Regions from separate parts of the Streptomyces telluris genome, predicted to be linked through region 1. Evidence: riboswitches for the same ligand, from Rfam matches in the RefSeq annotation. Region 1 holds a riboswitch; the other holds the start of a gene.
The links. Region 1 has a riboswitch for thiamine pyrophosphate ahead of thiO (glycine oxidase ThiO). Riboswitches for the same ligand answer to the same signal wherever they lie in the genome.

Region 1 (15,269 bases):
TGTCGAGCACGTCCAGCACGCCGCCGTCCGGGCCGGCGGCCTTCACCCGGCGGTCCAGGGCGTCGCGCAGGACCTCCCAGACCACGGCGGTACGCAGGGACGCCCGGGGGCGCAGCGGGTCTGACACGGCGGGTGGCTCCTCGGCGGTGGCGAACGGTTGCGTGCGCCCCAGCCTAATGGGCCGTGCCGGGGGCCGGGACGACGCGGCCGCCCGGCCCGGCGCGGCGCCGTGCGGGGCGCTCCGGGCGAGGGCTCCGGCCTGCACGAATACCCGTGCGGCCACGCGAGGTTGACGCAGGCGCGGGGGCCGTGGGGCGGGCAGGGAGAATCACCTCATGGACAGCAGCAGTACGCGCCGTCAGAACACCCGGCGAAAGCTCTTCGACGCCGCGGTGACCCTCATCGCCGAACAGGGCTTCTCCTCCACCACCGTGGACGAGATAGCGGAACGGGCCGGGGTGGCCAAGGGCACCGTCTATTACAACTTCGCGAGCAAGACCGATCTGTTCGAGGAGCTGCTGCGGCACGGCATGGAGCTGCTGACCGGGGCGCTGCGGGCCGCGGCCGACGAGACGGCCGAGCGCGGCGGCGGCGCGGCCGAGGCGCTGGACGCGATGATCCGCGCCGGGCTGGACTTCGTGGCGCGCCGCCCGGCGCTGGCCCAGCTCTACGTCGCCGAGCTGTGGCGCACCAACCGGGCCTGGCGCCCGACGCTGACGCGGGTGCGGCAGCAGGCGGTCGAGGTGATCGAGTCCGTGCTGCGGGAGGCGGCCGCGGAGGACGACCCGGCGGCCGGGTCCGACGTCGCCCTGACGGCGTCCGCGCTGTTCGGGATGGTGCTCGTGACGGCGCTGGACTGGCAGTCGTTCCAGCCGGAGCGGTCGGTGGACGAGGTCCACGCGTCGCTGGCGCGGGTGTTACAAGGACGCCTGGGCGGCGTGGTCCGCTAGCGCGGCGGTGCCGTTCCGGAGGCGGCCGAATCCCCCTCGGCCGCCTCCGGAACGGCGTTCCCCCGTGTGCTCCCCCGAACCCCCCTGCGGGGCCCCCGCCCCCCGGTCACGTCGGGGGTGCCGCGCCGTTCCGCAGCCCCGTGCCGGCGGTACCGGCGCCGCGCCCCTTCCGTGGGCACCACTCTTCCGCCCGGCGGGCCTCCGGCCCATCCGCGCGCCTACTCATCTCCTCCTCTGAGTACAGGTACTCACCCCTGGGCGTTCAGCCCCAGGCACGCCCCGCCCGGAACCCCTCGTCCGGGCCCTGCGGACCGGTGCCGCCCGGCGCTGCCGGTGCCGTCGGCGACGCCGGATAAAGTCGCCCCCATGGCACGGATTGCGGTGATCGGCGCCGGGATGGGCGCGATGGCTGCCGCCGCCCGGCTGGCCGTCGCGGGCCACCGGGTGACGGTGTACGAGAAGGCGGCGACGCACGGCGGAGGCGTCGGGCGCATGACCCGGGACGGCTTCGCCTTCGACACGGGGCCGGGGCTGCTGCACCTGCCGGCCGTGTACCGCGACCTGTTCGTCAAGACGGGCAAGGAGTCGCTGGAGCAGAGCGTCGGCCTGGTCCAGGTGGATCCGGCGAGCGCGCACGTCTTCGCCGACGGCACCTCCGTCGCCCTGCCCAACGCCTCCCGGGCCGGGGTGGTGCAGGCCCTCGACGAGGCCGTGGGCGCGGGCGCGGGCGAGCGCTGGAGCGAGCTGGTGAACCGGGCGCGCGCGGTGTGGGACGCCACGCGCCGCCCCCTGCTGGAGGAGCCCCTGCTCGACGACCCCGAGTATCTGGAGGCCCTGGGGCACGACCCCTACCCGGGGCTGCGCAAGCGCGGGCTGTTCCGGCGGAGCACCCCGCCCGTGCTCGCGGCCGTCGCCGGGCGGGAGCTGAAGGACCCCCGGCTCACGGCCCTGTTGGAGAGCCACGCCCTGGCGTACGGGCTCGATCCGCGCCGCGCCCCCGCGAGCGCGACGGTCCTGCCGTATATGGAGCAGACCTTCGGCAGCTGGTACGTGCGCGGCGGGATGCGCGGCCTGGCCGACGCCGTCCACGCGCGGTGCCTGGCGCGCCGGGTGGAGTTCGCCCTGGGCACGGAGGTCACGGCGGTCGTCGAGAAGGACGGCCGCGCGGCCGGGGTGGAGCTGGCGGACGGGCGCACGGCCGAGGCCGACACGGTGGTCGCCGGCGTCTCGCCCGGGCTGCTGCGGCGCCTCGCCCCGGCGGCCTGCGGGCCCGCCGTGCGGCCCGGCCCGCCGGTGCCGCCCGGACGCTTCACGCTCTTCCTGGCGCTCCGCGGGGCGCGGCCCGCCGCGACCGCCCACCGCACGGTGATCCACGCGCCGGACCGCGGCGCGGAGTTGGAGGGGATCTTCGGCGAGGGCGCGCGCGGCCCCGCCGCGCTGCACTACCGGCCGACGGTGACCGTACTGCGCCCGGACGATCCGGACGTCCGCCCGGACGACGGCCACGAGGCCGTCACGCTGACCGCCACGGTCGCCCCGCACGGCCCGGTGGACTGGAGCGACGAGGCGACGGCGGCCGCCTTCGCCGAGCGCGTGCTCGACGCCGCGGAAGGGGTGCTGCCGGGGCTGCGGGAGCGCCTGCTGTGGCACGAGGTGCGCACGCCCGCCGACACCGAGCGCGCCACGGGCGCCGAGGGCGGGGGCGTTCCGGCACCGGTGCTGGCCGGTGCCGGGGGAGCCTTCCTCCGGGCCGCCAATGCGACGTCGCTGCCGGGCCTGTACCTGGCGGGCGGATTCGCCCACCCCGGCGGCGGGCTGGCGCACGCGGGGATGTCCGGGACGATGGCCGCGGGCCTGATCGTCTCCGGGGCGGACTGGCGCGGCTCCCAGTAGGCGGCGGTTGCCCGCGTGGGCCCCGCCGCGGGAGCGGCGGGGCCCACGGTCAGTAGCGGACGGTCAGTAGCGGGGCTGCTCGTTGTGGTGCTCGCTGTACTGCTCGCCGTAGCCCGGCGCCTGTCCCTGCCCCTGTCCGGGGAGTTGCTGGGGGTAGCCGGGGTAGGGCTGCTGGGCGTAGCCCTGCGGGACGGGCGGGTAGTCGCCGTCGCGCTGCTGCGGCACCCAGACGCCGCCGGGCGGGGTGTCCGTGTCGTACTGCGGGGCGGGCGCGTAGGCCTCGGCGGGGTGGCCGCCCATGCCGTAGGGCTGCGGGGCGGGCTGCTGGTACTGCCCGTAGGAGTCGTACGGCTCGTAGGCCTGCTGCCTGCTGCCGATGTAGGGGTCGGAGTACGCGGCGTACTGTCCCTGCCCGTAGTCGAATTGACCGGGCTCGGTGGGTGCGCCGGGCGCCGCCGGGACCTGGGTGCCGTAGGGGTCGGCGTACGGGGCGGGGCCGTGGTCCGGTGCGGGAGCGGAGGCGGTGCCGTAGCCGCTGTCGCCGTAGCCGCCGTAGGCCGCGTCGCCCGTGGTGCCGGGGGCGGGGACGGCGTGCTGCTGGTGGTCGGCGCCGGGCGGGCCGGGGTCGCACGCGGGCTCCGCGAGCGGGGGAACGGCGGGCATGGCCGCGGTCTCGTCGAGCGGCGGGGCCTCCGACCGCTCCGTCCTGCGGCGGCGGCCGGCGCGCGGCTCCTTCACGGCATCGTCCTCGGCGGCCGGCTTCCCGGCACGCCTACCGGACTTGACACCCCTTCCAGACCTACCACCCGTACCGGACTTCTCTTCCGTACCGGACTTGTCGAACTCGCCTGCGTCGTCAGCGTTGCCGGCCTTGTCCCGGCGGAGCGCCCAGCCGCGGGAGAAGCCCCGGCGGAAGGAGAGCGTCACGTACGTCTGCCCGACGGCGAAGGCCACCGCGCCCGCCGCGATGACCGCGACGGACGGGATGACGACGCCCGCGACGACGCCGAGGAAGCCGGCGAAGGCGAGGAGGCGCCAGCGCAGTCGCGCCTTGTACTGCAGCAGCACTTCGCCGAGCAGCCAGAGCGCGACGACGCCGAACGCGATGTAGAGGACCGTCCAGCCCATTTACGCCCCTCTCGTGGCCGGCGCCTTCGAGGGGCCGGCCGTCAGGACCGCTGGTGCAGTCCCAGATTCTCGTAGATTTCCAGCGTCGCCGTGGAGTGGTTCAGGGTAATGAAGTGCAGCCCGGGAATCTCCTCGGCCATCAACCGAGCGCACAGCTCCGTGGCGTACTCGATCCCGATCGAGCGTACAGCGGCCCGGTCGTCCTTGACCGCGAGGATCCGCTCGGCCAGCGCCGGGGGGAACGCGGCATTGCTGAGCTGCGCGAACCGCTCGATCTGACGGACGTTGGTGACGGGCATGATCTCGGGGATGATCGGGGTGTCGCAGCCGGCGGCGGCCACCCGGTCGCGCAGCCGGAGGTAGTCCTCGGGGTAGAAGAACATCTGGGTGATGGCGAAGTCCGCACCCGCGCGGCACTTGTCCACGAAGTACCGGATGTCGGTGTCCCAGTCGGTGGAGCGCGGGTGCATCTCCGGGAAGGCGGCGACGCCGACGCAGAAGTCGCCGGACTCCTTGATGAGGCTCACGAGGTCGGCGGCGTAGTGCAGGCCCTCGGGGTGGCGCACCCACTCGCCCATGGGGTCACCGGGCGGATCGCCGCGCAGGGCGAGCATGTTGCGGATGCCGACGTCGGCGTACTGGCCGATGATGTTGCGCAGCTCGGCCTTGGAGTGGTTGACGGCTGTCAGGTGGGCGACGGGCGTGAGCGTCGTGTCGGTCGCCATGCGCTCGGTCACCCGCACGGTGCCCTCGCGGGAGGAGCCTCCCGCGCCGTAGGTGACGGACACGAAGGTCGGGCCGACGGCCTCGATCCGGCGGATGGCGTCCCAGAGGGTGCGCTCCCCCTTCTCGGACCTCGGGGCGGCGAACTCGAAGGAATACGACCGCTCGCCTGAGGCGAGCAGCTCACGCACCGTGCGCGCGTGGTCTGTCCTGGTGGAGGCGGTACCAAGGGCCATACCGGCAAGTTAACCAGCGGTCCCCGCGGCCCCCAACCCACTTCTGCGATTTGCCCGATAGGCCGGTATCCCGTCCGGCATGCGGACGGATCTTCATGTTCCGTTGACGCTCCGTTGACGTTCCCGGCCGCCGCGGGGCGGCACGGGCGGGCCTCAGAGGCGCTCGCGGACCCTCTTGGCCAGCTCCGCCGCGGCCGCTGCGGGGTCGTCCGCCTCGGTGATCGCGCGGACCACGACGACCCGGCGGGCGCCGGCGTCGAGCACCTGCTCCAGATTGCCCAGGTCGATGCCGCCGATCGCGAACCAGGGGCGCTCGGCGCCGAGGGCCGCCGCGTGGCGGACCAGGGGCAGGCCGGGGGCGTGCCGGCCCGGCTTGGTGGGGGTGGGCCAGCAGGGGCCGGTGCAGAAGTAGTCCACACCGGGCTCGGCGGCCGCGGCGTCCACCTCGGCCTCGGCGTGCGTCGACCGGCCGATCAGCACCTCCCCGCCGAGGATGGCGCGTGCGGCGGGCACCGGCAGGTCGCCCTGGCCCAGGTGCAGCACGCCGGAGCCGGCGGCGTGGGCGACGTCGGCGCGGTCGTTGACCGCGAAGAGCCTGCCGTGGCGCCGGGCGGCGTCGGCGAAGACCGCGAGGTGCTCCAGCTCCTCGCCCGCCTCCATGCCCTTGTCGCGCAGCTGGACGATGTCGACACCGGAGGCGAGGACCGCGTCGAGGAATTCCGGCAGGTCGCCCTGGCGCTTGCGGGCGTCGGTGCACAGGTACAGCCGGGCGTCGGCGAGGGCGTCGCGGGCGGTGGCGGACATCGGGTGGTTCCCCCCGGGTCGGCGGTGTGCGGGCGGGGGCGTGCCCCGCCCGCACACCGGACGGTACTGACGGGCGCGGTCACCGCGCCCTGAAACGGATCGGGTCCCGGAACGGGCCGGGCCCCCGGGCTGCCCGGCGGCTCAGACGGCGAGCGCCTGGGCGCGCCGCTTCACCTCCGTGCCGCGGTTCTCCCGCAGGGCGTCGGCCGGGGTGCCCGGCAGGCTCTCGTCGGGGGTGAACAGCCACTCCAGCATCTCCTCGTCGCTGAAGCCGTCGTCCCGCAGCAGCGTCAGGGTCCCGGCCAGGCCCTTGACGACCTTGCCCTCGCCGATGAAGGCGGCGGGCACCATGAGCACCCGGTTCTCACCTCGGCGCACGGCGATCAGCTGGCCCTCCTTCACCAGCTGCCGCACGCGCGTCACCTCCACGCCGAGCTCCTCGGCGATGTCGGGGAGGTTGAGCCAGGCGGGAACAAGCGCGTCGATCTTTGCGTCAATCTCGGTCACGGGACAAGCCTGCCATCTGGCGCTGACAGCCGGTAGCCGGGTTGACCCGACCCGGGCGCGTCACAGCACCGCGGCCTTCAGCGGCACCGACGCGTCGGCGGCCCTGGCGCGGTCCAGGGAGGCGCCCTTCTCGATGAGCTTGCGGCCCTGGGCCAGGTCCCTGGGACGGCCGACGGCCAGCAGGGCGACCAGGACGCCGGCGCGCAGCCAGCACACGCTCCAGGCGGCGCTCGCGGGGTCGCCGCGCCACAGCATCTCGTCGGCGGCGGCGTGGTGGCCCGCGTACTGCACGAACCGCCCGAACTGCTCGGACCAGAAGTACGGCACCGGGTCGTAGGAGGGCCCCTCGGCCGGGCCCAGCACGATGTTCGCCGCGACGGTCCGCGGCCCCTGCATCGCGTTGTCCCAGTGGTGCACGAGCAGCCGTTCGCCGTAGCGGGCGGAGGGGAACGACGCGCAGTCGCCGACCGCGTAGACGCCGGGCAGCGAGGTGCGCAGCCGCTCGTCGGCGAGGACGGCGCGGTCGTCGCCGAGCGCGATGCCGGAGCCCTCCAGCCAGCCGGTCGCGGCCCGCGCCCCGACGCCGACGACCACGGCGCCGGCCGTCAGCCGCGTGCCGTCGGCCAGCACGACCGCGTCGTCCTCCACGGTGGTCACCCGCGCGCCGAGCATCAGCCGGGCGCCGCTCTCGGCGTACCAGGGGGCCATCCGGGCGGCGACCTCGGCGGGCAGGGCGCCGGCGAGGACGCGGTCCGCGGCCTCGACCACGGTCACCTCGCAGCCCGCCTCCCGGGCGGCCGTCGCGACCTCGGCGCCGATCCAGCCCGCGCCGACGGCCACGACGTCGTGCTGCGCGGCCAGGACCGGACGCAGCCGCACGGCGTCGTCGAGGGTGCGCAGCAAGTGGACGTTGGGCAGGCCCTCGCTGCCGGGCAGCCGGACGGGCTCGGCGCCGGTGGCGATGACCAGGACGTCGTAGGGGACCGGCCCGGAGGCGGTGTCCACCAGGTGCTCGGCCGGGCGCAGGCCGGTGGCCTCCCGCCCGAGCTGGAGGTCTATCCCCAGCAGGGCGAAGTCCACCTCGAACGCGGAGCCGTCGGCCTTGCCCAGCAGGACGGCCTTGGAGAGCGGGGGCCTGTCGTACGGGGGGTGCGGCTCGGCGCCCAGCACGGTGACGGTGCCGGCCCAGCCGAGCTCGCGCAGCGCGACCGCGGTCTGCACGCCGGCCATTCCGGCACCCACGATGACGACGCGCCGCTCACGGGCGGCAAGAGGTTCTTCCCGGTGCTCGCTCACCCGATCACTGTAGGACGACGGCCGTGCGCGACCGGGGCCAGGGCCCGCCCGGCGGGTCTTCTCCCGCGCCGCGGGGCGCCCCGGTCCGGCCTTCCGGTGGGTTCGCGGCGCGTACTAGGGTGGCCGGTGCACGCACTCGCGGGAGCCCGGACGACCGGGCTGAGAGGGAGGCTGGACGGCCTCCGACCGTACGAACCTGATCCGGGTCATGCCGGCGAAGGGAGGGGCTGGACACCTCATGGCCGCGTCGACGACCACACCGGGCGCACCGACCGCGCCGACCGTTCCCGCCTGCGACGTCCTCGTCGTGGGCGGCGGGCTCATCGGGCTCGTCACCGCCTGGCGCGCCGCGCAGCGCGGGCTGCGGACCGCCGTCGCCGACCCCGCACCGGGCGGCGGCGCGGCGCGCGTCGCCGCCGGGATGCTGGCGGCGGTGACCGAGCTGCACTACGGCGAGGAGGCGCTGCTCGCCCTCAACCTGGCCTCCGCGCGCCGCTACCCGGACTTCACGGCGGAGCTGGAGGAGGCCAGCGGCGTCGCCACCGGCTACCGGGCGTGCGGCACGCTGGCCGTCGCCCTCGACGCCGACGACCGCGAGCACCTGCGCGAACTGCACGCCCTGCAGCAGCGCTCCGGCCTGGACTCGCAGTGGCTCACGGGCCGCGAGTGCCGCCGCCTGGAGCCGATGCTCGCGCCCGGCGTACGCGGGGGGCTACGGGTGGACGGGGACCACCAGACCGATCCCCGCAGGCTCGCGCGGGCGCTGCTCACGGCCTGCGAGCGGGCCGGGGTCGCCTTCCACCGGGCCGGGGCCGCCCGGCTGCTGCTCGCCGGGGACCGCGCCGCGGGCGCCGAGCTCACGGACGGCCGCCGCGTCGCCGCGGGCCAGGTGGTGCTCGCCGCGGGCAGCCGCAGCGGGACGCTGGCGGGCGTCCCCGCCGACGTCCTGCCGCCCGTGCGCCCCGTCAAGGGCCAGGTGCTGCGGCTGCGCGTCCCGGAGGCGTACGCGCCCTTCCTCTCCCGCACCGTGCGGGCGGTCGTCCGCGGCGGGCCGGTCTACCTGGTGCCGCGCGAGAACGGCGAGCTCGTCCTCGGCGCGACCACCGAGGAGCTGGGCTGGGACACCACGGTCACCGCCGGCGGCGTCTACGAGCTGCTGCGCGACGCCCACGAGCTGGTGCCCGGCATCACCGAGCTGCCCCTGGTGGAGACCTCCGCCGGGCTGCGCCCCGGCTCCCCCGACAACGCCCCCCTCCTCGGCCCGACCGCCCTGCCCGGGCTGCACGCCGCCACCGGCCACCACCGCAACGGCGTCCTCCTCGCCCCGCTGACCGGCGACGTCATGGCCGAGGTGCTCACCACCGGGCGCCTCCCCGAAGAGGCCCGCCCCTTCACCCCCCGACGCTTCTCGAACGCGCTGCAGGAGCTGCCCGTATGAACCCCAGCGACCCCACCGACAACCCCGAGGCCCGCATGGGCATCAGCGTCAACGGCGAGCACCGCGAGGTGCCCCACGGCCTGACCCTCGGCGCTCTCGTCGCGAGCATGAGCTCCGCGCCCGGCGGCGTCGCCGCCGCCGTCAACGAGGCCGTCGTGCCGCGCGGCCAGTGGGCCGCCACCCGGCTCGGCGCGGGCGACCGCGTCGAGGTCCTCACCGCAGTGCAGGGGGGCTGATCAGCACTGATGGCGGACGATCTGCTCACCATCGCCGACACCACCTTCGGCTCCCGGCTGATCATGGGCACCGGCGGGGCGCCCAGCCTCGACGTCATGGAGCGCGCGCTGCTCGCCTCCGGCACCGAGCTGACCACCGTCGCGATGCGCCGCCTGGACGCGAGCGTCCGGGGCTCCGTGCTGTCCGTGCTGGAGCGCCACTCCATCCGGGTGCTGCCGAACACCGCCGGCTGCTACACCGCCGGCGAGGCCGTCCTGACCGCCCGGCTGGCCCGGGAGGCCCTCGGCACGGACTGGGTCAAGCTCGAAGTCATCGCCGACGAGCGCACGCTGCTGCCCGACCCCGTCGAACTGCTCGACGCCGCGGAGATCCTCGTGGACGACGGCTTCACGGTGCTGCCGTACACCAACGACGACCCGGTCCTCGCCCGCAAGCTGGAGGACGCGGGCTGCGCGGCGATCATGCCGCTGGGCTCGCCCATCGGCTCCGGCCTCGGCATCCGCAACCCGCACAACTTCCAGCTGATCACCGAGCGGGCCGGGGTCCCCGTCATCCTCGACGCGGGCGCCGGCACGGCCTCCGACGCGGCGCTCGCCATGGAGCTGGGCTGCGCCGCGGTGATGCTCGCCTCCGCGGTGACCCGCGCGCAGGAGCCGGTGCTGATGGCCGAGGCGATGCGGCACGCGGTGGAGGCGGGGCGGCTGGCGTACCGGGCGGGACGGATACCGCGGCGGCACTTCGCCGAGGCGTCCTCTCCTGCGGAGGGCTTGGCACGTCTCGATCCGGAACGTCCGGAGTTCGCTCAGTAGCAGGGGCTCCGCCCCTGACCCCTTTGTCCTCAATCGCCGGACGGGCTGATTTCTGCCGGGTCAAGGCTCCGTCCCCGCCCCTTTTAGACTCGTCGCGTGGATACGACGCTAGGGGACCCGTTGGTCGGGCACACGCTCGACGGCCGCTACCGGGTCGAGGCCCGCATCGCCGTGGGCGGGATGGCCACGGTCTACCGCGCCCTCGACACCCGGCTCGACCGGGTGCTCGCGGTCAAGGTGATGCACCCCGGCCTCGCCGCCGACACCGCGTTCGTGGAGCGCTTCATCCGCGAGGCCAAGTCGGTCGCGCGCCTGGACCACCCCAACGTGGTGGGCGTCTACGACCAGGGCACCGACGGCCCGTACGTCTATCTGGCGATGGAGTACGTGCCCGGGTGCACCCTGCGCGACGTGCTGCGCGAACGCGGGGCCCTCCAGCCCCGCGCCGCCCTCGACATCCTGGAGCCGGTGCTGGCCGCGCTGGGCGCGGCCCACCTCGCGGGCCTGGTGCACCGCGACATGAAGCCCGAGAACGTGCTGATCGGCGACGACGGCCGGGTCAAGGTCGCCGACTTCGGGCTCGTCCGGGCCGTGGACACCGACACCACCGCCTCCACCGGATCCGTCCTCGGCACCGTGTCGTACCTGGCCCCCGAGCAACTGGAGCACGGCACCGCCGATCCGCGCGTGGACGTCTACGCGTGCGGCGTCGTCCTCTACGAGATGCTGACCGGCGCCAAGCCCCACACGGGCAGCACCCCGGCCCAGGTCCTCTACCAGCACCTCCACGCGGACGTCCCGCCGCCGTCGGCGACCGTGCCGGGCCTGGCCGCCGGGCTCGACGGCCTCGTGGCCGACGCCACGGCCCGCGACCCGCAGCTGCGCCCGGCGGACGCCGTCGCGCTGCTCGGCCTGGCCCGTGCGGCGCGCGCGGAGCTGAGCGACGAGCAGCTGGACGCGGCGCCCCCGCAGGCGCTCACCGACGCGGCCACCGGCCGCGCGACGGGCCCGGAGGACCGTACGAGCGTGCTGCCCCGGCCGGCCGCGCGCCCGCTGCCCGCGGAGGACGGCGAGCAGCTGAACCGCACGACGCGGCTGGAGCACCCGCCCGCTCCCCCGGTCCCGCCGGCGCCCCCCGCGGGCCCGCGCGGCCGGTTCCGGCAGGCGCCGCGGCGCGGGGTCCTCGCGGTGGTCGCCGCGCTGCTGGCGGTGCTGATCGGCGCGGGCGTCTGGTACATCAACTCGGGCCAGTTCACGACCGTCCCCGCCGTCCTGGACATGACCCGGGACAAGGCGGAGAAGACCCTGGACGACGCCGGGCTCGGGGTGCGCACGAAGGAGGACTTCAGCGACACCGTCGAGCGCGGCCACGTCATCGCCGCCGACCCGGCGCCCGGCAAGCGCATCCGCAACACCGGCAAGGTGACGATCACCCTCTCGCGCGGCCCCGCCCGGGCCGAGGTGCCCAACGTCGCCGGCATGCCCTTCGAGGAGGCGAAGAAGAAGATCGAGGCCGCGGGCCTGACCGTCGGCGAGGTCGGCAAGCAGTTCAGCAGCGAGACCCCGCAGGGCTCGGTGCTGGCCACCGACCCGAAGCCGGGCGAGCAGCGACGGCCGGAGGCCCCGGTCGCGCTGACCGTCAGCAAGGGCGCGCCGCTGGACGTGCCGGACGTGCGGGGCATGCCCGTGGACGCCGCGACCGCCGCGCTGCGCGACAAGGGCTTCGAGGCGAAGGTGTCGGACGCCCAGGTCTTCTCCGACCGCGCCAAGGGCTCCGTGGCCGAGCAGTCCCCCGGTACGGGCGACAAGGCCGCCAAGGGCGACACGGTCACCCTCACCGTCTCCAAGGGCAAGGAGATGGTGCCGGTCCCGGACGTCACGGGCAGGAACGAGGCCGAGGCCAAGCGGCTGCTGACCGAGGCGGGCTTCAAGGTGAAGGTCGACAAGCCCTTCTTCTTCCCGCAGGACTCGGTGGAGAGCCAGTCGGTCAAGAGCGGCGAGCAGGCCGCCAAGGGCGACACGATCACCATCAAGCTCAAGGGCGGTCTGTAGCGGTGGAGGAGCTGACCCCGGCGCGGCTGCGCAACCCCGTAGGCGGCCATGTGCCGGTGGCGGGCGGCCTGGCCAAGGTGGGCCTGGCGTACGCGCGCGAGATGGGCGCGGAGACCCTGCAGGTCTTCGTCGCCAACCCGCGCGGCTGGGCGACGCCCGCGGGCAACCCCCGGCAGGACGAGGAGTTCCGCGCCGCGTGCGCGGAGGAGTCCCTGCCGGTCTGGGTGCACGCCCCCTACCTGATCAACTTCGGCTCGCACACGGAGGCGACGGTCGAGCTGTCCGGGGAGTCGATGCGGCACTCGCTGCGCCGCGGCCGGGCCATCGGCGCGCGGGGCGTGGTCGTGCACACCGGCTCCGCGACGGGCGGGCGGCCGCGCCGGGCGGCGCTGGAGCAGGTCCACGAGCGGCTGCTGCCGCTGCTGGACGAGCTGACCCACGACGACGACCCCTGGCTGCTGCTGGAGCCCACGGCCGGCCAGGGCGCGTCCCTGTGCTCGCTGGTCGAGGACCTCGGCCCCTACTTCGAGGCGCTGGAGCACCACCCGAAGCTGGGGGTGTGCCTGGACACCTGCCACGTCTTCGCGGCGGGCCACGACCTCGCCGGGCCCGGCGGGATGAAGAGCACGCTCGACGAGCTGGTCTCGGTGGTGGGCGAGGGACGGCTGCGCCTGATCCACGCCAACGACTCGAAGGCCGTCGTCGGCGCGCACCTCGACCGGCACGAGAACATCGGTTCCGGCCACATCGGCGCCGACCCCTTCGCGGAGCTCTTCCGCCACCCGGCGACGGCCGGGGTGCCGCTGACGATCGAGACGCCGGGCGGCCCAGCGGGCCACGCCGCGGACGTGGCCCGGCTGAAGGAACTGCGCGACGGCGTGCTGTAGGCGAAGGCGGGCTCCCGCAGCGGTCCGCCGCCCGCAGGGCTACAGCTCCGGGCCCTCGCCCGGCTGCTCCTGGTAGGAGTAGCGCTGCTCGCGCCAGGGGTCCCCCACGTTGTGGTAGCCCCGTTCCTCCCAGAATCCGCGCCGGTCGGCGGTCATGTACTCCACGCCGCGCACCCATTTGGGCCCCTTCCAGGCGTAGAGGTGCGGCACGACGAGGCGGACCGGGAAACCGTGCTCGGCAGTCAGCGGCTCATCGTCCTTGTGCGTGGCGAAAATCGTCTTTTCGGAGGCGAAGTCGGCCAGTCGCAGATTGGAACTGAAGCCGTATTCCGCCCACACCATCACATGCGTGACCTCCGGCGCGGGCGGTGCGAGTTCGAGCACCGTACGGGCCGACACTCCGCCCCATTCGGCGTCGAGCATGCTGTATTTCGTGACGCAGTGCAGATCGGCCACCACCGTCGTATACGGCAGGGCTGAGAATTCCTCGTGCGTCCAGCAGTGCTTGTCGCCGTCGGCGGTGGAGCCGAAGACCCGGAACTCCCACCGGTCCGGCTTGAACCTCGGCACGGGGCCGTAGTGCGTTACCGGCCAGCCGCGCTGAAGGCGCTGCCCCGGCGGCAGCTGGGGGAGCTCCCCTTTGCGGCTTTCGGTGTTTTTCGAGGGCCCCATGCCCCCATGGTGTCAGACCTTTCACGGCGCCGATGACCAGGGGTTCCACTATGGGGACAACTCCCACTAAGTGTGCACTTACTGGACGGTTTCGAAGGGCGGTGCGAGGATGCGCGCAACCTGCCAGTCACCCTTGCTTGGAAGGAGCCTCTGCAATGCAGGGCGACCCCGAGGTCATCGAGTTCCTCAATGAACAGCTGACTGCCGAGCTGACCGCCATCAATCAGTACTTCCTGCACGCGAAACTGCAGGAGCACCACGGGTGGACCAAGATCGCGGCGCATACGCGCGCCGAGTCGTTCGACGAGATGCGGCACGCGGAGACCCTCACCGACCGGATCATCTTCCTGGAGGGGCTGCCCAACTACCAGCGGCTCTTCCACGTCCGGATCGGCCAGACCATCACGGAGATGTTCCAGGCCGACCGGCAGGTGGAGGTCGAGGCCATCGACCGCCTGCGGCGCGGGGTGGAGGTCATGCGGGCCAAGGGCGACATCACCTCGGCCAACATCTTCGAGGCGATCCTCGCGGACGAGGAGGATCACATCGACTATCTGGACACCCAGCTGGAGCTGCTGGAGAAGCTCGGCGAGGCGCTGTACATCGCGCAGTTCATCGAGCAGGAGAACGGCGGGGCGGACTAGCCGGGCCGCCCGGGGCGCTAGGCCGCCTGGGGCTGCGGCAGCGCGGGTATCTCGGCGCTGAGCACGCCGGCATCCCCCTGGTCGGCCAGCTCGCGGCGCGGGCACGCGCCACGGCCGAGGAGCGCCTGGATGCGGCGCACGCAGCTGCCGCAGTCGGTGCCCGCCTTGCTGGCGGAGGCTATCTGCCGGGGCGTGCACGCCCCCTTGTCCGCGTGCTCACGCACCTGCTGCTCCGTGATGCCGAAGCACGAGCAGACGTACACGCGGTTCACCGCCAACCGGATTGATCAATAAGGTAACCCTTACCTTACCCGGCCTGGTGGCGGAATAACAACGCCGTGGGGCGGGGATCACAGATTCCCGCCCCACGGCGCGCTCGTTTCACCGGCTCCTACTGGTCGCGGTACATCTCCGCGACGAGGAACGCCAGGTCCAGGGACTGGCTGCGGTTGAGACGGGGGTCGCAGGCCGTCTCGTAGCGCTGGTGGAGGTCGTCGACGAAGATCTCGTCGCCGCCGCCCACGCACTCGGTGACGTCGTCACCGGTGAGCTCGACGTGGATGCCGCCCGGGTGCGTGCCGAGGCTCTTGTGGACCTCGAAGAAGCCCTTGACCTCGTCCAGCACGTCGTCGAAGCGGCGGGTCTTGTGGCCCGAGGCCGCCTCGAAGGTGTTGCCGTGCATCGGGTCGCAGATCCACGCCACCTGGGCACCGGAGGCGGTGACCTTCTCCACCAGCTCGGGGAGGTGGTCACGGATCTTGCCCGCACCCATCCGGGTGATGAACGTGAGCCGGCCGGGCTCGCGCTCCGGGTCGAGGCGCTCGATCAGGGTGAGCGCGTCCTCGGCCGAGGTGGTCGGGCCGAGCTTCACACCGATCGGGTTGCGGATCTTCGAGGCGAACTCGATGTGCGCGCCGTCCAGCTGACGGGTGCGCTCGCCGATCCAGACCATGTGGCCGGAGACGTCGTACAGGTTCCCGGTGCGGGAGTCCG
Region 2 (15,269 bases), on a different contig from region 1:
CGCACCGCCGCGGACCTGCCCCCGCAGGTCGGCGTCCTGGTCGAGCTGGACAAGGCCAACGCCGAGGTCGCCAAGGACATCGCGCAGCACATCGCCGCGTTCGCGCCGAAGTTCCTCTCCCGTGAGGACATCCCGGCCGACGTCCTGGAGAACGAGCGCCGCGTCGCCGAGGCCACCGCCCGCGAGGAGGGCAAGCCCGAGGCCGCCCTGCCGAAGATCATCGAGGGTCGCGTCACCGGCTTCGTCAAGGAGAACTCCGTTCTCGAGCAGGCGTTCGCCAAGGACAACAAGAAGACCGTCCAGAAGGTCCTGGACGAGGCCGGTGTCACGCTGAAGCGCTTCGCGCGCATCCGCGTCGGCGCCTGAGCCCGTCAGCAGGGCAGCGATTGACCTGCGACCCGCTAGGGTCGTACGCAGCCGATCCCTCACCGGTCGGCCGCTGATGTGACGAGGAGGCCATTGCCGTACAGGGAACCGAAAGGACCCATCCGGCAATGGCCTTCTTCGTATGTGCACGAGGAGAGCTCCAATGAATCAGGGTGCGGACGCCCGGCAGGCCGCCGACGACACCATTGCTGACCACGGCCCACGCCGCCGGTTCTTGCTCAAACTGTCCGGCGAGGCGTTCGCCGGCGGGGGCGGCCTCGGCGTCGACCCCGATGTCGTGCACGCCATCGCCCGTGAGATCGCGGCCGTCGTCCGCGAGGGCCACGAGATCGCCGTCGTCATCGGCGGCGGCAACTTCTTCCGCGGAGCGGAGCTGCAGCAGCGCGGCATGGACCGGGCCCGCTCGGACTACATGGGCATGCTCGGCACCGTGATGAACTCTCTCGCCCTCCAGGACTTCCTGGTCAAGGAAGGCATCGAGACCCGCGTCCAGACCGGCATCACCATGGGGCAGGTCGCGGAGCCGTTCATCCCGCTGCGCGCCGTGCGCCACCTGGAGAAGGGCCGCGTCGTGATCTTCGGCGCGGGCATGGGCATGCCCTACTTCTCCACCGACACCACTGCCGCCCAGCGCGCCCTGGAGATCCACGCCGAGGCGATCCTGATGGGCAAGAACGGCGTCGACGGGGTCTACGACTCCGACCCGAAGAAGAACCCCGACGCGGTCAAGTTCGACGCCCTCGAGTTCAGCGAGGTGCTCGCACGGGGCCTGAAGGTCGCCGACGCCACCGCCATCAGCCTGTGCATGGACAACAAGCTGCCGATCCTGGTCTTCGAGCTGCTCGCCGAGGGCAACATCGGCCGTGCGGTCAAGGGTGAGAAGATCGGCACGCTCGTGAGCGACCGGAGCACGCGGGACTGACGACCCGCACAGCCGTCCGTAGCGGCCTGGCCCGATACGGACGGCAACTCCGTGCCGTGGGAAGACCTCGGCACGGGGATGGACAACTGCCTGCCGGTCGGACACCGTGCAGGAGAAGACGCGCGCAGGGGCGAGGCTCTGCTTACTGATAACACCAGGAGCAAGTGGTGATCGAAGAGATCCTCCTCGAGGCCGAGGAGAAGATGGAGAAGGCCGTTGTGGTCGCCAAGGAGGACTTCGCGGCGATCCGCACCGGGCGTGCGCACCCGGCGATGTTCAACAAGATCGTGGCGGACTACTACGGTGCGCTGACGCCCATCAACCAGCTGGCGTCCTTCTCGGTGCCCGAGCCGCGCATGGCCGTGGTCACCCCGTTCGACAAGAGCGCGCTGCGCAACATCGAGCAGGCGATCCGCGACTCCGACCTCGGCGTCAACCCGAGCAACGACGGCAACATCATCCGGGTGACCTTCCCGGAGCTGACCGAGCAGCGTCGCAAGGAGTTCGTCAAGGTCGCCAAGACCAAGGGCGAGGACGCCAAGGTCTCGATCCGCTCCATCCGCCGCAAGGCCAAGGACGCCCTCGACAAGCTCGTCAAGGACAAGGAGTCCGGCGAGGACGAGGTGCGCCGCGCGGAGAAGGAGCTCGACGACACCACCGCGAAGTACGTCGCGCAGGTGGACGAGCTGCTCAAGCACAAGGAAGCCGAGCTCCTCGAGGTCTGATGAACGAGACATCCTGGGGGGCCCCGCCGAGCGCCGGATACCCGGGGTCCACCGACCGGGGGCCGTCCTCTGCGGCCCGTTCGGCGGGTCCTGTGCACGAGGCGGGCATCGCGGCGCAGACTCGGCCCATGCCCATCGTGCCCCCCTCAGGCGGAGATCAGGACGACCGTGACCAGGGGGCCGCTCATCTTCGCGGCCCCCTGTTCCGCGATGAACAGGAGCCCGACATCAGGCCCCAGGACCCCGCCCCGGTGCCTGCCTCCCCCGAGTCGCCGAAGGCAGGAAAGAAGAGCGCCGGCCGTGACCTGCGGGCGGCGATAGGGGTCGGCGTGGGCCTCGGTGCCGTCATCCTCGCCTCCCTGTTCATCTACAAGCCCGTCTTCCTCGGCGTGATCGTGATCGCCGTGGTGGTCGGGCTGTGGGAGCTGACCTCCCGCCTCGCCGAGCGCAAGGCGATCCGTGCCCCGCTGGTGCCGCTCGCGGTCGGCGGAGCCGCCATGGTCATCGCCGGCTACGCCAGCGGCGCCGAGGGCGCGTGGGTGGCCGTGGCCTTCACGGCCCTGGCCGTCCTCGTGTGGCGGATGACGGAGTCGCCGGACGACTACCTCAAGGACGTCACGGCGGGCATCTTCGCGGCCTTCTACGTGCCGTTCCTGGCCACTTTCGTGGCCCTCATGCTCGCTGCCGGGGACGGCGCGTGGCGGGTGCTCACCTTCCTGATCCTGACCGTGGTCAGCGACACGGGTGCGTACGCGGTGGGCTGGAAGTTCGGCAAGCGCAAGCTGGCGCCGCGCATCAGCCCCGGCAAGACGCGCGAGGGGCTGCTCGGGGCGGTCGCCTTCGCGATGGTCGCCGGCGCCCTGTGCATGCAGTTCCTGATCGACGGCGGCGTGTGGTGGGAGGGGCTGCTCCTCGGCCTCGCCGTCGCCGTTAGCGCCACGCTGGGGGACCTCGGCGAGTCCATGATCAAGAGGGATCTCGGGATCAAGGACATGGGCGCCCTGCTGCCGGGGCACGGCGGCATCATGGACCGGCTGGACTCGCTCCTGCCGACCGCACCGGTGGTGTGGCTCCTCATGGTCGTCTTCGTCGGCTCCTGAGCGGGGCCGGGTACCCTGGAAGGGCTCGTCGCTGTGCGGCGGGCCCTTTTCCGGCCCCGCGCCTGCGGGGGTGCCCCTGTGAGATCTCCGGGTTCCGGCTCTTCCTGCCGCTGGCTCCGCGATTGCGGAGGTCATCCGCCGTCGTCAATGAGGTGTTTTTGCTCATGGCCCCCGCGCCTGGAGAACTGACGTTCGTCGCCCCCCGTGGGGCCAAGCTGCCTCCGCGGCACCTTGCCGACCTCTCGCCCGCGGAGCGCCGCGAGGCCGTCTCCGCGATCGGTGAGAAGCCGTTCCGCGCCAAGCAGCTCTCGCAGCACTACTTCGCCCGGTACGCGCACGACCCGGCCGCCTGGACCGACATCCCGGCGGCGGCGCGCGAGAAGCTCGCCGCCGAGTTGCTGCCGGAGCTCATGAGCGTCGTGCGTCACATCTCGTGCGACGACGACACCACCCGCAAGACCCTCTGGCGGCTGCACGACGGCAAGCTGGTCGAGTCCGTCCTGATGCGCTACCCCGACCGGGTCACCATGTGCATCAGCTCGCAGGCCGGCTGCGGCATGAACTGCCCGTTCTGCGCCACCGGCCAGGCCGGTCTGGACCGGAACCTGTCGACGGCCGAGATCGTCCACCAGATCGTGGACGGCATGCGGGCGCTGCGCGACGGTGAGGTCCCCGGCGGCCCCGCGCGGCTGTCCAACATCGTCTTCATGGGCATGGGCGAGCCGCTCGCCAACTACAAGCGGGTCGTCGGCGCCATCCGCCGCCTCACGGACCCCGAGCCGGACGGCCTGGGGCTCTCCCAGCGCGGCATCACGGTCTCCACGGTGGGCCTGGTCCCGGCGATGCTGCGCTTCGCCGACGAGGGCTTCAAGTGCCGTCTGGCCGTCTCCCTGCACGCACCGGACGACGAGCTGCGCGACACCCTGGTGCCGGTCAACACGCGCTGGAAGGTCCGCGAGGTCCTCGACGCGGCGTGGGAGTACGCGGAGAAGTCCGGCCGCCGGGTCTCCATCGAGTACGCCCTGATCCGCGACATCAACGACCAGGCATGGCGCGGCGACCTCCTGGGCCGGCTCCTCAAGGGCAAGCGCGTGCACGTCAACCTCATCCCGCTCAACCCCACCCCGGGGTCGAAGTGGACGGCCTCGCGCCCCGAGGACGAGCGGGCCTTCGTCGCGGCGATCGCCGCGCACGGGGTGCCGGTCACCGTCCGCGACACCCGCGGCCAGGAGATCGACGGCGCCTGCGGGCAGCTGGCAGCAGCCGAGCGCTGAGCCGGGGCCGCAGGTCAGCGGCCGATCCATGGCGAGGGCACTGATACGGTGCCCTCGCACAAATGAACAATCCGACAGGGGAGCGCCCACGGGGCGCTGAGAGTGCGGCACGGCCCGCAGACCCTCGGACCTGATCCGGGTCATACCGGCGTAGGGAGTCAGCTCGATCATGAACACCAACCTGCGGCGTGCCGCCGGCGCAGTCGCCGTCGGCATGCTCGCCCTTCCGGCCCTGGCCGCGTGCGGCGGCTCGGACGGCTCCAGTGGCTCCGGTACGTCCGAAGGCAAGGACAAGACCGTCACCCTGGTCTCGCACAACTCCTTCGCGGCGTCCGAAGAGGTGCTCAAGCAGTTCACCCGGCAGACCGGGTACAAGGTGAAGGTCCTCAAGGGCGGCGACGCCGGCCAGGCCGTCAACCAGGCCATCCTGTCCAAGAGCCACCCGCAGGGCGACGTCTTCTTCGGCGTCGACAACACCCTGCTCTCCCGTGCGCTCGACAATGGCATCTTCGCTCCGTACGAGGCCAAGGGTCTGGACCGCGTCCCGAGGAAGCTCCAGGCCGATGCCGGGGAGCACCGGGTCACGCCCATCGACACCGGCGACATCTGCGTCAACTACGACCGCGCGTACTTCGCCGGTCACAAGCTGGCCCCGCCGGCGTCCCTCGACGACCTGATCAAGCCCGAGTACAAGAACCTGCTCGTCACCGAGAACGTCGCCACGTCCTCACCGGGCCTCGCCTTCCAGCTCGCCACGGTCGCCAAGTACGGCGACGACGGCTGGCAGGACTACTGGAAGAAGCTCAAGGACAACGGCGTCGAGGTCGTCGACGGCTGGGAGCAGGCCTACAACGAGCGCTTCTCCGGCTCCGCGGGCGGCAAGAAGGCCAAGGGCGACAAGCCCCTCGTCGTCTCCTACGCCTCCAGCCCGCCCGCCGAGGTCCTGGGCGTGAAGCCGCAGCCCGCCGAGGGCCCGACCGGCGTCGCCACGGGCACCTGCTTCCAGCAGACGGAGTTCGCCGGGCTGCTGAAGGGCGCGAAGAACACCGAGGGCGGCAAGGCCTTGATCGACTTCCTGCTGAGCCGTACGTTCCAGGAGGACATGCCGCTGCAGATGTTCGTCAAGCCCGCCAACCAGGACGCCAAGCTGCCCGAGGTGTTCACCAAGTACGGCGCGCAGGTGAACGAGCCCGGCACCATGGCCCCCGAGAAGATCGCCAAGAACCGCGACCAGTGGGTCAAGGCATGGTCCTCGCTCGTCCTGAAGTAGGGCCCGGGGCCCCGGCGCGGGGCCCCGCACGAGGCCCCGGCGGGGCCGGGCGGCGGACAGCGGTGCGGCTCGGCCTCATGGCCCTGCCGCTCGCCTTCTTCGCGGTCTTCTTCGCCTACCCCGTTGCCTCGATCGTCTCCCGGGGGCTGAAGGACGGCGGGCAGTGGCAGCTCAGCCGCATGGGCGAGGTCGTGACCGACCCGGCGATCGGCCACGTGCTGTGGTTCACCACCTGGCAGGCGGCCGCCTCCACCGCCCTGACGCTCGCCCTCGCCCTGCCCGGGGCGTACGCCTTCGCGCGGTTCGACTTCCCCGGCAAGCGCACGCTGCGCGCTGTGGTGACCGTGCCGTTCGTCCTGCCGACCGTCGTCGTCGGCTCGGCCTTCCTGGCGCTGCTCGGGCGCGGGGGGCTGCTGGACGAGTGGTGGGGGGTGCGTCTCGACACCACCGTCTGGGCGATCCTGCTCGCCCATGTGTTCTTCAACTACGCCGTGGTCGTCCGCACCGTGGGCGGCCTGTGGGCCCAGCTCGACCCGCGCCAGGAGGAGGCGGCAAGAGTCCTGGGCGCGGGGCGCTTCACGGCCTGGCGGCGGGTGACGCTGCCGGCGCTGGCGCCGGCCGTGGCCGCCGCGGCCCTCATGGTCTTCCTCTTCACCTTCACCTCCTTCGGCGTCGTGCAGATCCTCGGCGGTCCCCGCTACGCCACGCTGGAAGTGGAGATCTATCAGCAGACCGCCCAGATGCTCGACCTGCCGACAGCCGCCGTCCTGACACTGCTGCAGTTCGTGGCCGTCGCCGCGCTGCTGGCCGTGCACGCCTGGACGGTGCGGCGGCGTGAGGCGACCTTGAGGCTGGTCGACCCGGCGCGCACGGCGCGGCGCCCGCGGGGCGCGGCCGAGTGGGCCTTCCTGGCGTCCGTCCTGGCGGTCGTCGCCGTGCTCATCCTCGCCCCGCTCGTGGTCCTCGTACTGCGCTCCTTCGACGGCCCGGACGGCTTCGGCCTGTCCTTCTACCGCGCCCTGGCCTCGGCGGACGGCAACGGCGGCACGTTCGTCGTCGCCCCGCTGGAGGCGATCGGCAACTCGCTCGCGTACGGCCTGGCGGCCACTGCCATCGCGGTCGTCATCGGCGGGCTCGCGGCCGCGGCGCTGACCCGGCGCGAGGGGCGGCTGGTCCGCGGCTTCGACGCCCTGCTGATGCTGCCGCTCGGTACGTCCGCCGTGACGGTCGGCTTCGGCTTCCTCATCAGCCTGGACGAGCCGCCGCTCGACCTGAGGGCGTCCTGGATCCTGGTACCGCTCGCGCAGGCCCTCGTGGGCGTGCCGTTCGTCGTACGGACCGTGCTACCGGTCCTGCGCGCCGTGGACGTACGGCTGCGCGAGGCCGCCGCCGTGCTGGGGGCCTCCCCCCTGCGGGCATGGCGTGAGGTGGACCTGCCCCTGGTGGGCCGTGCCCTGGGAGTCGCGGCCGGCTTCGCGTTCGCCGTGTCGCTGGGCGAGTTCGGAGCCACAGTCTTCATCGCGCGCCCCGACAGCCCCACGCTGCCGGTGGCGGTGGCCCGGCTCCTGGGCCGCCCCGGGGAGCTCACTTACGGGCAGGCGATGGGCTTGAGCACGATCCTGATGCTGGTGTGCGCCGCGGCGCTGCTGGTGCTGGAACGTATCCGCACCGACCGTACGGGGGAGTTCTGATGGCCCTGCTGCGCCTGGAGAAGGTCGACGTCCGCTTCGGGGAGCGCGCGGCGCTCGACGCGGTGGACCTGGAGGTCGCCGAGCACGAGATCGTCTGCGTGCTGGGCCCCAGCGGCAGCGGCAAGTCCACGCTGCTGCGCGTGGTGGCCGGGCTGCAGCGTACGGATGCCGGACACGTGCTCCTGGCCGGGCGCGACCAGAGCGGCGTTCCCACGCACCGGCGCGGAGTCGGCCTCATGTTCCAGGACCACCAGCTGTTCCCGCAGCGGGACGTGGCGGGCAACGTCGCCTTCGGGCTGCGCATGCGCGGCATGGGGCGGGCCGAGACGGTACGGACGGTCGCCGAACTGCTGGAGCTGGTGGGGCTGCCCGGTGCGCAGCGCCGCTCCATCGCCGCCCTGTCCGGCGGCGAGCAGCAGCGGGTGGCCCTCGCGCGGGCCCTCGCGCCGCAGCCCCGGCTGCTGATGCTCGACGAGCCGCTCGGGCAGCTGGACCGCGGCCTGCGGGAGCGCCTGGTCGTCGAACTGCGCGACCTCTTCGGCCGGCTGGGCACCACGGTGCTGGCCGTCACCCACGACCAGGGCGAGGCGTTCGCCCTTGCCGACCGCGTGGTCGTGATGCGTGACGGACGGATCGCTCAGGCCGGCACACCGCTGGAGGTGTGGCGCCGCCCGGCCTCCGAGTTCGTGGCCCGTTTCCTCGGCTTCGACAACGTCGTCGAGGCGACGGTCGGCGGCGAAAGCGCGGACACCGTGTGGGGGAAGGTCCCGGTGCCGCCGGGGTCGCGGCAGGGTGCGGGCCGGCTGCTCGTACGGCCCGCCGGAGTGCGCCTCGTGCCGGAGGACGAGGGGCTCTCGTGCACGGTCACCGGCCGGACGTTCCGGGGCGACCACGTCGTGCTGATGCTGCGCCCCGTGGACGGCCCCGTGCTGGAGGCGGCATGCGGGCTGCACGGAGCGCCCGCAGTCGGCGACCGCGTAGGCGTCGCCTTCGACGTCGCGGATGTCGTCGTGATGGACGACGCCGGCAACGCGAACAGCTGAGCAGGGCCTCTCCCGCGTCGCCGAACCCCTCCGGGCGGATACGCCTGAGCCCCGGCTGCCGGGGTGGCGGCCGGGGCTCAGGCGACGGTCAGCGGACTGCCGACGGCTGGAGTTCCTGTGGTTCGGGTTCGGCCTCCACGGGGGTGTCCGGCTCGCCGAACCAGGCGACCGCGACGGCACCCGCCACCGCCAGGACGAAGCCGAGAACGGCGACCCAGGCGAAGCCGGGGCGCGAGTTGTCACCGAGCAGCAGGACGCCGATCATGCCCGGGAGAATGGTTTCGCCGACCACCAGTGCAGCTGTGGCGCCGTTGACCGAACCGATCTGCAGCGCCACCGTGTGCAGGTACATGCCGACCGCACCCGATATGAGGATCGCGTAGAGCGCCGGGTCGGCGATCAGCTTCGGCAGGTCGAACGGGTCGATGCCGTCCAGGATGCGCACGCCGACACCGATCGCGCCGAAGCCCAGACCGGACAGCAGGCCGGCCAGGATCGCGGCCCGTCCGCCGAGCAGGCGGACGGCCACCGTGCCACCGCCCATCAGCACCACGGAGATGATCAGCAGCCACCAGTGGGTGGACATCGGCGTGTCGCCGCCGCCCTCGTGGCCCGCCGCCGTCGCCAGCAGCACCAGTGCCGAACAGACCACGCCGATCGACGCCCACTCGGGCTTGGTCAGCCGGATGCCCAGGAGCTTGATGCTCAGCAGCGCGGTCACGACGAGGTTGGCGCTGATGACTGTCTGGGAGAGGAAGAGCGGCAGCATGCGGGCGGCGAGCGCGCCGAGCCCGAAGCCGAGGAAGTCGAGGACCGTACCGACCATGAACTCCCACGTCACCGCAGCCTTCGCGGTGGAGGACAGGCTCGGTCCACCGTGCTGGGTGGTGCCCGTCGAGGAGGCCTTCTCGGCCTCCCGGCGGGCAGATTTCCGCGAGCCCACGGCTTGCAGGACCGAACCTGTGCCGTAACAGGCCGATGCCGCGACAGCCGTCACAAGGCCGATGATCACCAATAGCTCCGTTCGCCGGATATCCGTCGTGCTCCTCAAGCAGACGCGCAATCCGGCGACGAAGTTGCCTTGAGTCAAGAACTGGTCAAGAACTGTTGCGCTGCAGCCGCCCGGCGGACCCGGACCCCGGGCCCGCCCGGCGCGCTCACCGCGACATGGGCAGCGTCACGAGCTCCGCGATCGCCCATGTCAGAGGTGTCAGAACGGCCAGCAGCACGCCGGTGCGCAGGATGGCCGCCCCGCGCAGCATGGAGGCGGGGATGCCGAGACGGTGCAGGGCCGCCGTGGTGCCGGTCCGGTTCTGCCGGCTGTCCAGGGCCGCGGTGATGGCCGTTGCCGTGACGCACGCCATGACGAGAGCCGCGCCGAGGCCGGTGAGGGGGCCGAAGGGGCGCGGCCCGGAGGAGTCCCATGCCGCGCCGTAGAGTTCGGCGGCGGCCAGGGCGCCCGAGGCGACCGCGCACAGCACGCCCAGCGGACGGCCGATGCGGGTGGCGGCGTCCTGCAGTATCCGGCCGGCCAGCAGCCGCACCGCGCCGGGCCGCCCGGCGGCGAGCAGGACCCCGCACCAGTGGGTCAGCCCGGGGCCGGCCAGCACCAGCCCGAGAGATGCCAGGAGCCATCCGCCCAGCACGCCGGGAGAGGCGCCGTCCGTCCCGCCGGGCAAGGAGATCAGCCTGTCGGGGTCGGGCGCGGGGCCGTGCCCCACGTACGCCTCCAGGGCGAGGCCGACCGCGATGATCGCGATGCCCCACGGGAGGCCGGCGTAGACGGGTCTAGGCACGGGGCCCGGAGCGGGGGCGGGAGGCGGCGCCTGGGGCCCCTCGGCGGGTGCTTCGGCGCTCTCCGCCTCCTCCGCACCCTCCAAAGGCTCCGCGGCGGGAGGCTGCTGCACCCTGGCAGCGGCCTCCCGCCGCGGGTGCAGAGCAAGCACGCAGGCGCCCGCCGCCAGGGCGGGCAGGAGGCCCAGCAGGGTCAGCGCCGCGCCCCACGGCAGGTGCACCTGCCCGTCCAGCAGCCGTCTCGCCGAACCGCTCAGCGGGCCTCCGATGTCACCGCGGAGCACCTTGTAGAGCAGCAGGGCGAAAACGCTGCCGAGCGTGCACGAGATGGCCGTCGACGCCGCCGCGAGGACCGAGAGCCGCACGGGGCCGAGCCCCGCGGCGTCCAGGCCGTCACGAGGGCGCGTGGCGGGGTCCGTACGGGCCACGGCGACGGCGAACTGCACGACCGCCGCCAGCGGCACCGCGCACCAGACCAGCCGCACGAGCGACTGCCCCGTCGACTTCGGATGGGCCACCGCGTACCCCAGGGTGCACAGCAGCAGGAAACCCACGCCCGCCGCGGCCGCCGCCACCAGCAGCCTCCGGAGCAGGACCAGCGGGTGCGCGCCGCGCGCTAGGCGGAGACTGAGCACGCCGCCCTGCCCTCTCCCTCGGGCGCGTCGGGTACCGGGATGGCGGTGCCTCGGCGGCCGTCGACCAGGGAGACCGTACGGTCGGCCAGGGTGGCGATCTCGTCGTCCAGCGTGGCGATGACGACCGTGATGTGGTGCGAGCGGGCGGCCGTGGTCAGCGTACGCAGCACCTGCGCGCGGTCCGCGTTGTGCAGCGGCGCCGTCGGCTCGTCGGCGAACAGGACGGTCGGCTCGCTGGCGAGCGCCCGCGCGATGGCGACCCGCTGGCGCTGCGCCTGGAGCAGGGCGGCCGGCCGCTTGCGGTGGCAGTCGCCCACGTCGAGGCGCTCCAGCCACTCACTTGCCGTGCGCTTGGCGGCCCGGTGCCCCACGCCGCGCAGCAACAGCGGCAGGGCGGCGTTCTCCCAGGCGCTCAGCTCCGGCACGAGGTGCGGCTCGCTGTCGATCCAGCCGAAGCGCTCCCGCCGCAGCCGTTCGCGGGCGGCACGCGAGAGCGTATGGACGGGGGCGCTGTTGAACCACACCTCCCCGGGGTCGGGAAGGAGCTGTCCGGACAGGCATTTGAGGAGCGTGGACTTGCCGGAGCCGCGTGGCCCGGTGATGGCGAGAATCTCTCCCTCGCGTACGCCGATGGAGACCCCTGCGAGTGCGGGGGAACCACTATGGGCGTAATGCAAGCCGCGTGCCCAGAGCACGTCGTTGTCCGGCGGGGCCACCATATCGAGCACCTCGGGTCGCTGTAGGGTCCGTTCCCCTGTCCGGGGGAACGAACCGGAGGCCATTGGGTCACTGGCACCGTACGGAACCGGGATCCTAGCCTTTGCCCAGGCTCGGCGCTGGGCCGCCGACTTTCCTCCGGTCGGCCTCATGCCCCAGGGGTCGCATATGAGTCGGAGCGCAAATGCGACGGAACGTGCGACCGGGTGTGCGGTGGGGCGTGGTGCGCGTGCGACGGGCGTGCGTCTCGCGTGCGAGGGGTGCGCGGTGCGTGCGCCGGGCAGGAAGGCCCACGCGCGCGTGCAGCAAAGCCGTGGCCCACGCGCGCGTGACCAGTGGGGGGTCGCGCGGGGCCACGGCGGGCGGGGCGAGCCGCGGGTGGTGCCGGAGGCTCGCCCTGGTCCGGTCGTGAGGTCCGGTCAGATCCTGGTCCAGGCCTCCGCGAGGACGCCGCGGACGATCTGCTCGATCTCGTCGAACGTCGACTGGTCGGAGATCAGCGGCGGGGCCACCTGGATGACCGGGTCGCCACGGTCGTCGGCCCGGCAGTACAGGCCGTTCTCGAACAGCTTCTTGGACACGAAGCCGTAGAGCAGCTGCTCGCACTCCTCTGGCGTGAACGACTCCTTGGTGGCCTTGTCCTTGACCAGCTCGATGCCGTAGAAGAAGCCGTTGCCGCGCACGTCGCCCACGATCGGCAGGTCGTGGAGCTTGGAGAGGGTCGCGTGGAACGCCGCCTCGTTGTCCAGCACGTGCTGGTTGAGGCCCTCGCGCTCGAAGATGTCGAGGTTGGTGAGGGCGACCGCCGCCGAGACGGGGTGGCCGCCGAAGGTGTAGCCGTGCAGGAAGGTGTTGCTGCCCTTGAAGAACGGCTCGGCGATCCGGTCGGAGATGACGGCCGCGCCGATGGGGGAGTAGCCGGACGTCATGCCCTTGGCGCAGGTGATGATGTCGGGCACGTAGCCGAACTTGTCGCACGCGAACATCGTGCCGAGGCGGCCGAAGGCACAGATGACCTCGTCCGAGACGAGCAGCACGTTGTACGTATCACAGATCTCGCGCACCCGCTGGAAGTAGCCGGGCGGGGGCGGGAAGCAGCCGCCCGCGTTCTGGACCGGCTCCAGGAAGACGGCCGCGACCGTGTCGGGGCCTTCGAAGAGGATCTGCTGCTCGATCTGGTCGGCGGCCCAGCGGCCGAACGCCTCGGGGTCGTCGCCGTGGATCGGGGCCCGGTAGATGTTGGTGTTGGGCACCTTGTAGGCGCCCGGGACGAGCGGCTCGAAAGGTGCCTTGAGGGCCGGCAGGCCGGTGATGGCCAGGGCCCCCTGGGGCGTGCCGTGGTAGGCGACGGCCCGCGATATCACCTTGTACTTGGTGGGGTTGCCGGTGAGCTTGTGGTACTGCTTCGCGAGCTTCCAGGCGGTCTCCACGGCCTCGCCGCCGCCGGTGGTGAAGAAGACCTTGTTGAGGTCGCCGGGGGCGTGGTGGGCTAGCCGCTCGGCGAGCTCGATCGCCTTGGGGTGCGCGTAGCTCCACACCGGGAAGAAGGCCAGCTCCTGAGCCTGCTTGGCGGCCGCCTCGGCCAGCTCGGCCCGCCCGTGGCCCGCCTGGACCACGAACAGCCCCGCGAGGCCGTCCAGGTAGCGCTTGCCCTTGTCGTCGAAGATGTAGGTGCCCTCGCCGCGCACGATGGTCGGTACGGGGGCGTTCTCGTACGACGACATGCGGGTGAAGTGCATCCACAGGTGGTCGTATGCAGTCTGGGAGAGGTCCTTGCTCACGGCTATCGGGTTCCCCATGTGTAGGTCTGCTTGCGGAGCTTGAGATAGACGAAGCTCTCGGTGGAGCGCACGCCCGGCAGGGTCCGGATGCGCTTGTTGATCGTTTCGAGGAGATGGTCGTCGTCCTCGCAGACGATCTCGATGAGGAGGTCGAAGGAGCCTGCGGTCACGACGACGTACTCGACCTCGTCCATCGCGGTCAGGGCGTCTGCGACCGGATCGAGGTCGCCCTCGACGTTGATCCCGACCATCGCCTGCCGCCGCAGCCCCACGGTGAGCGGGTCGGTGACGGCGACGATCTGCATGACGCCCTGGTCGAGCAGCTTCTGGACACGCTGCCGTACGGCTGCCTCCGACAGCCCCACGGCTTTGCCGATCGCCGCGTAGGGGCGGCGGCCGTCTTCCTGGAGCTGCTCGATGATCGCCAGGGAGACTGCGTCGATCGGTGGCGTGCCGTGCACGCTCTTCGGGTCTGGACTACGAGTGGCCACGACTCCACTGTGCATGCGTCTCGCCCGTGTGGCAACCCTCAGGCGATGAAATTCGTTGTTCAGGTGCCGAGGAATAACTGATTCCGTCGTTCATGGGTGTGAGGTATGTCGAAAGCGTGGCCTCACTGACTAGGCTGACGGTCTCACCCAGTGGACATCTGACAGGAGGGGTGGCAGCCATGACCACCGAGCTGCGTCGTCTTCGCAATTTCATCGACGGGGAGTTCCGGGACGCCGCCGACGGGCGTACCACCGAGGTGGTCAATCCGGCCACGGGCGAGGCCTACGCCACCGCCCCGCTGTCGGGCGCCGTGGACGTGGACGCCGCCATGGCCGCGGCCGAGGCCGCCTTCCCGGCCTGGCGCGACCTCGTACCCGGAGAGCGTCAGAAGGTTCTCCTCAAGATCGCCGACGCCTTCGAGGCGCGCGCCGAGGAACTGATCGCCGCGGAGTCCGAGAACACGGGCAAGCCCGTCGCCCTCACCCGCAGCGAAGAGGTCCCCCCGATGGTGGACCAGATCCGCTTCTTCGCGGGCGCCGCGCGCATGCTCGAGGGCCGCTCCGCGGGCGAGTACATGGAGGGCCTGACCTCGATCATCCGGCGCGAGCCGATCGGCGTCTGCGCCCAGGTCGCCCCGTGGAACTACCCGATGATGATGGCGGTGTGGAAGTTCGCCCCGGCGCTCGCCGCGGGCAACACCGTCGTCCTCAAGCCCTCCGACACCACCCCTGCCTCCACCGTGCTCATCGCCGAGATCATCGGCGGCGTGCTGGAGGAGCTCGGGCACCCGAAGGGCGTCTTCAACGTCATCTGCGGCGACCGGGAGACCGGCCGCCTCATGGTCGAGCACCCGGTGCCGGCGATGGCCTCGATCACCGGCTCCGTGCGGGCCGGCATGCAGGTCGCCGAGTCCGCCTCCAAGGACCTCAAGCGCGTCCACCTGGAGCTCGGTGGCAAGGCCCCCGTCGTCGTCTTCGACGACGCCGACATCGCCAAGGCCGTCGAGGACATCTCGGTCGCCGGCTACTTCAACGCCGGCCAGGACTGTACGGCCGCCACCCGCGTCCTCGTCCACGAGTCGATCCACGACGAGTTCGTCACCGCGCTCGCCAAGGCCGCCGCCGAGACGAAGACCGGGCAGCCGGACGACGAGGACGTCCTCTACGGCCCGCTCAACAACGCCAACCAGCTCAAGCAGGTCGCCGGCTTCATCGAGCGCCTGCCCGGCCACGCCAAGCTCGAGGCGGGCGGGCACCGGGTGGGGGAGAAGGGCTACTTCTTCGCCCCGACCGTCGTCTCCGGCCTCAAGCAGGACGACGAGATCGTCCAGCACGAGGTCTTCGGCCCCGTGATCACGGTCCAGTCCTTCGCGGACGAGGACCAGGCCGTCGCCTACGCCAACGGCGTCGAGTACGCCCTGGCCTCCTCGGTGTGGACC

Region 2: another riboswitch for thiamine pyrophosphate. It lies ahead of NQU55_RS02410 (thiamine ABC transporter substrate-binding protein); the one in region 1 lies ahead of thiO (glycine oxidase ThiO).

The regions. Positions count from the first base shown of each region.
Region 1 covers NZ_JANIID010000042.1:35,184-50,452, reverse strand. Annotated here, with positions in the region: gene NQU55_RS32120 (methyltransferase) at 1-127, opposite strand, end outside; gene NQU55_RS32115 (TetR/AcrR family transcriptional regulator) at 336-950, shown strand; gene NQU55_RS32110 (phytoene desaturase family protein) at 1,317-2,843, shown strand; gene NQU55_RS32105 (chromosomal replication initiator protein DnaA) at 2,907-3,971, opposite strand; gene metF (methylenetetrahydrofolate reductase [NAD(P)H]) at 4,013-4,930, opposite strand; gene thiE (thiamine phosphate synthase) at 5,084-5,734, opposite strand; gene NQU55_RS32090 (Rv2175c family DNA-binding protein) at 5,876-6,241, opposite strand; gene NQU55_RS32085 (NAD(P)/FAD-dependent oxidoreductase) at 6,302-7,537, opposite strand; TPP riboswitch at 7,666-7,777, shown strand; gene thiO (glycine oxidase ThiO) at 7,776-8,975, shown strand; gene thiS (sulfur carrier protein ThiS) at 8,972-9,211, shown strand; gene NQU55_RS32070 (thiazole synthase) at 9,221-10,021, shown strand; gene pknB (Stk1 family PASTA domain-containing Ser/Thr kinase) at 10,118-12,073, shown strand; gene NQU55_RS32060 (deoxyribonuclease IV) at 12,076-12,960, shown strand; gene NQU55_RS32055 (sulfite oxidase-like oxidoreductase) at 13,000-13,632, opposite strand; gene bfr (bacterioferritin) at 13,788-14,276, shown strand; gene NQU55_RS32045 ((2Fe-2S)-binding protein) at 14,294-14,548, opposite strand; gene NQU55_RS32040 (class II 3-deoxy-7-phosphoheptulonate synthase) at 14,668-15,269, opposite strand, start outside.
Region 2 covers NZ_JANIID010000002.1:77,781-93,049, reverse strand. Annotated here, with positions in the region: gene tsf (translation elongation factor Ts) at 1-366, shown strand, start outside; gene pyrH (UMP kinase) at 530-1,309, shown strand; gene frr (ribosome recycling factor) at 1,477-2,034, shown strand; gene NQU55_RS02420 (phosphatidate cytidylyltransferase) at 2,034-3,134, shown strand; gene rlmN (dual-specificity RNA methyltransferase RlmN) at 3,299-4,408, shown strand; TPP riboswitch at 4,475-4,582, shown strand; gene NQU55_RS02410 (thiamine ABC transporter substrate-binding protein) at 4,578-5,678, shown strand; gene NQU55_RS02405 (ABC transporter permease) at 5,654-7,369, shown strand; gene NQU55_RS02400 (ABC transporter ATP-binding protein) at 7,369-8,412, shown strand; gene NQU55_RS02395 (DMT family protein) at 8,501-9,424, opposite strand; gene NQU55_RS02390 (hypothetical protein) at 9,570-10,841, opposite strand; gene NQU55_RS02385 (ABC transporter ATP-binding protein) at 10,823-11,560, opposite strand; gene NQU55_RS02380 (aspartate aminotransferase family protein) at 11,978-13,357, opposite strand; gene NQU55_RS02375 (Lrp/AsnC family transcriptional regulator) at 13,342-13,845, opposite strand; gene NQU55_RS02370 (gamma-aminobutyraldehyde dehydrogenase) at 14,010-15,269, shown strand, end outside.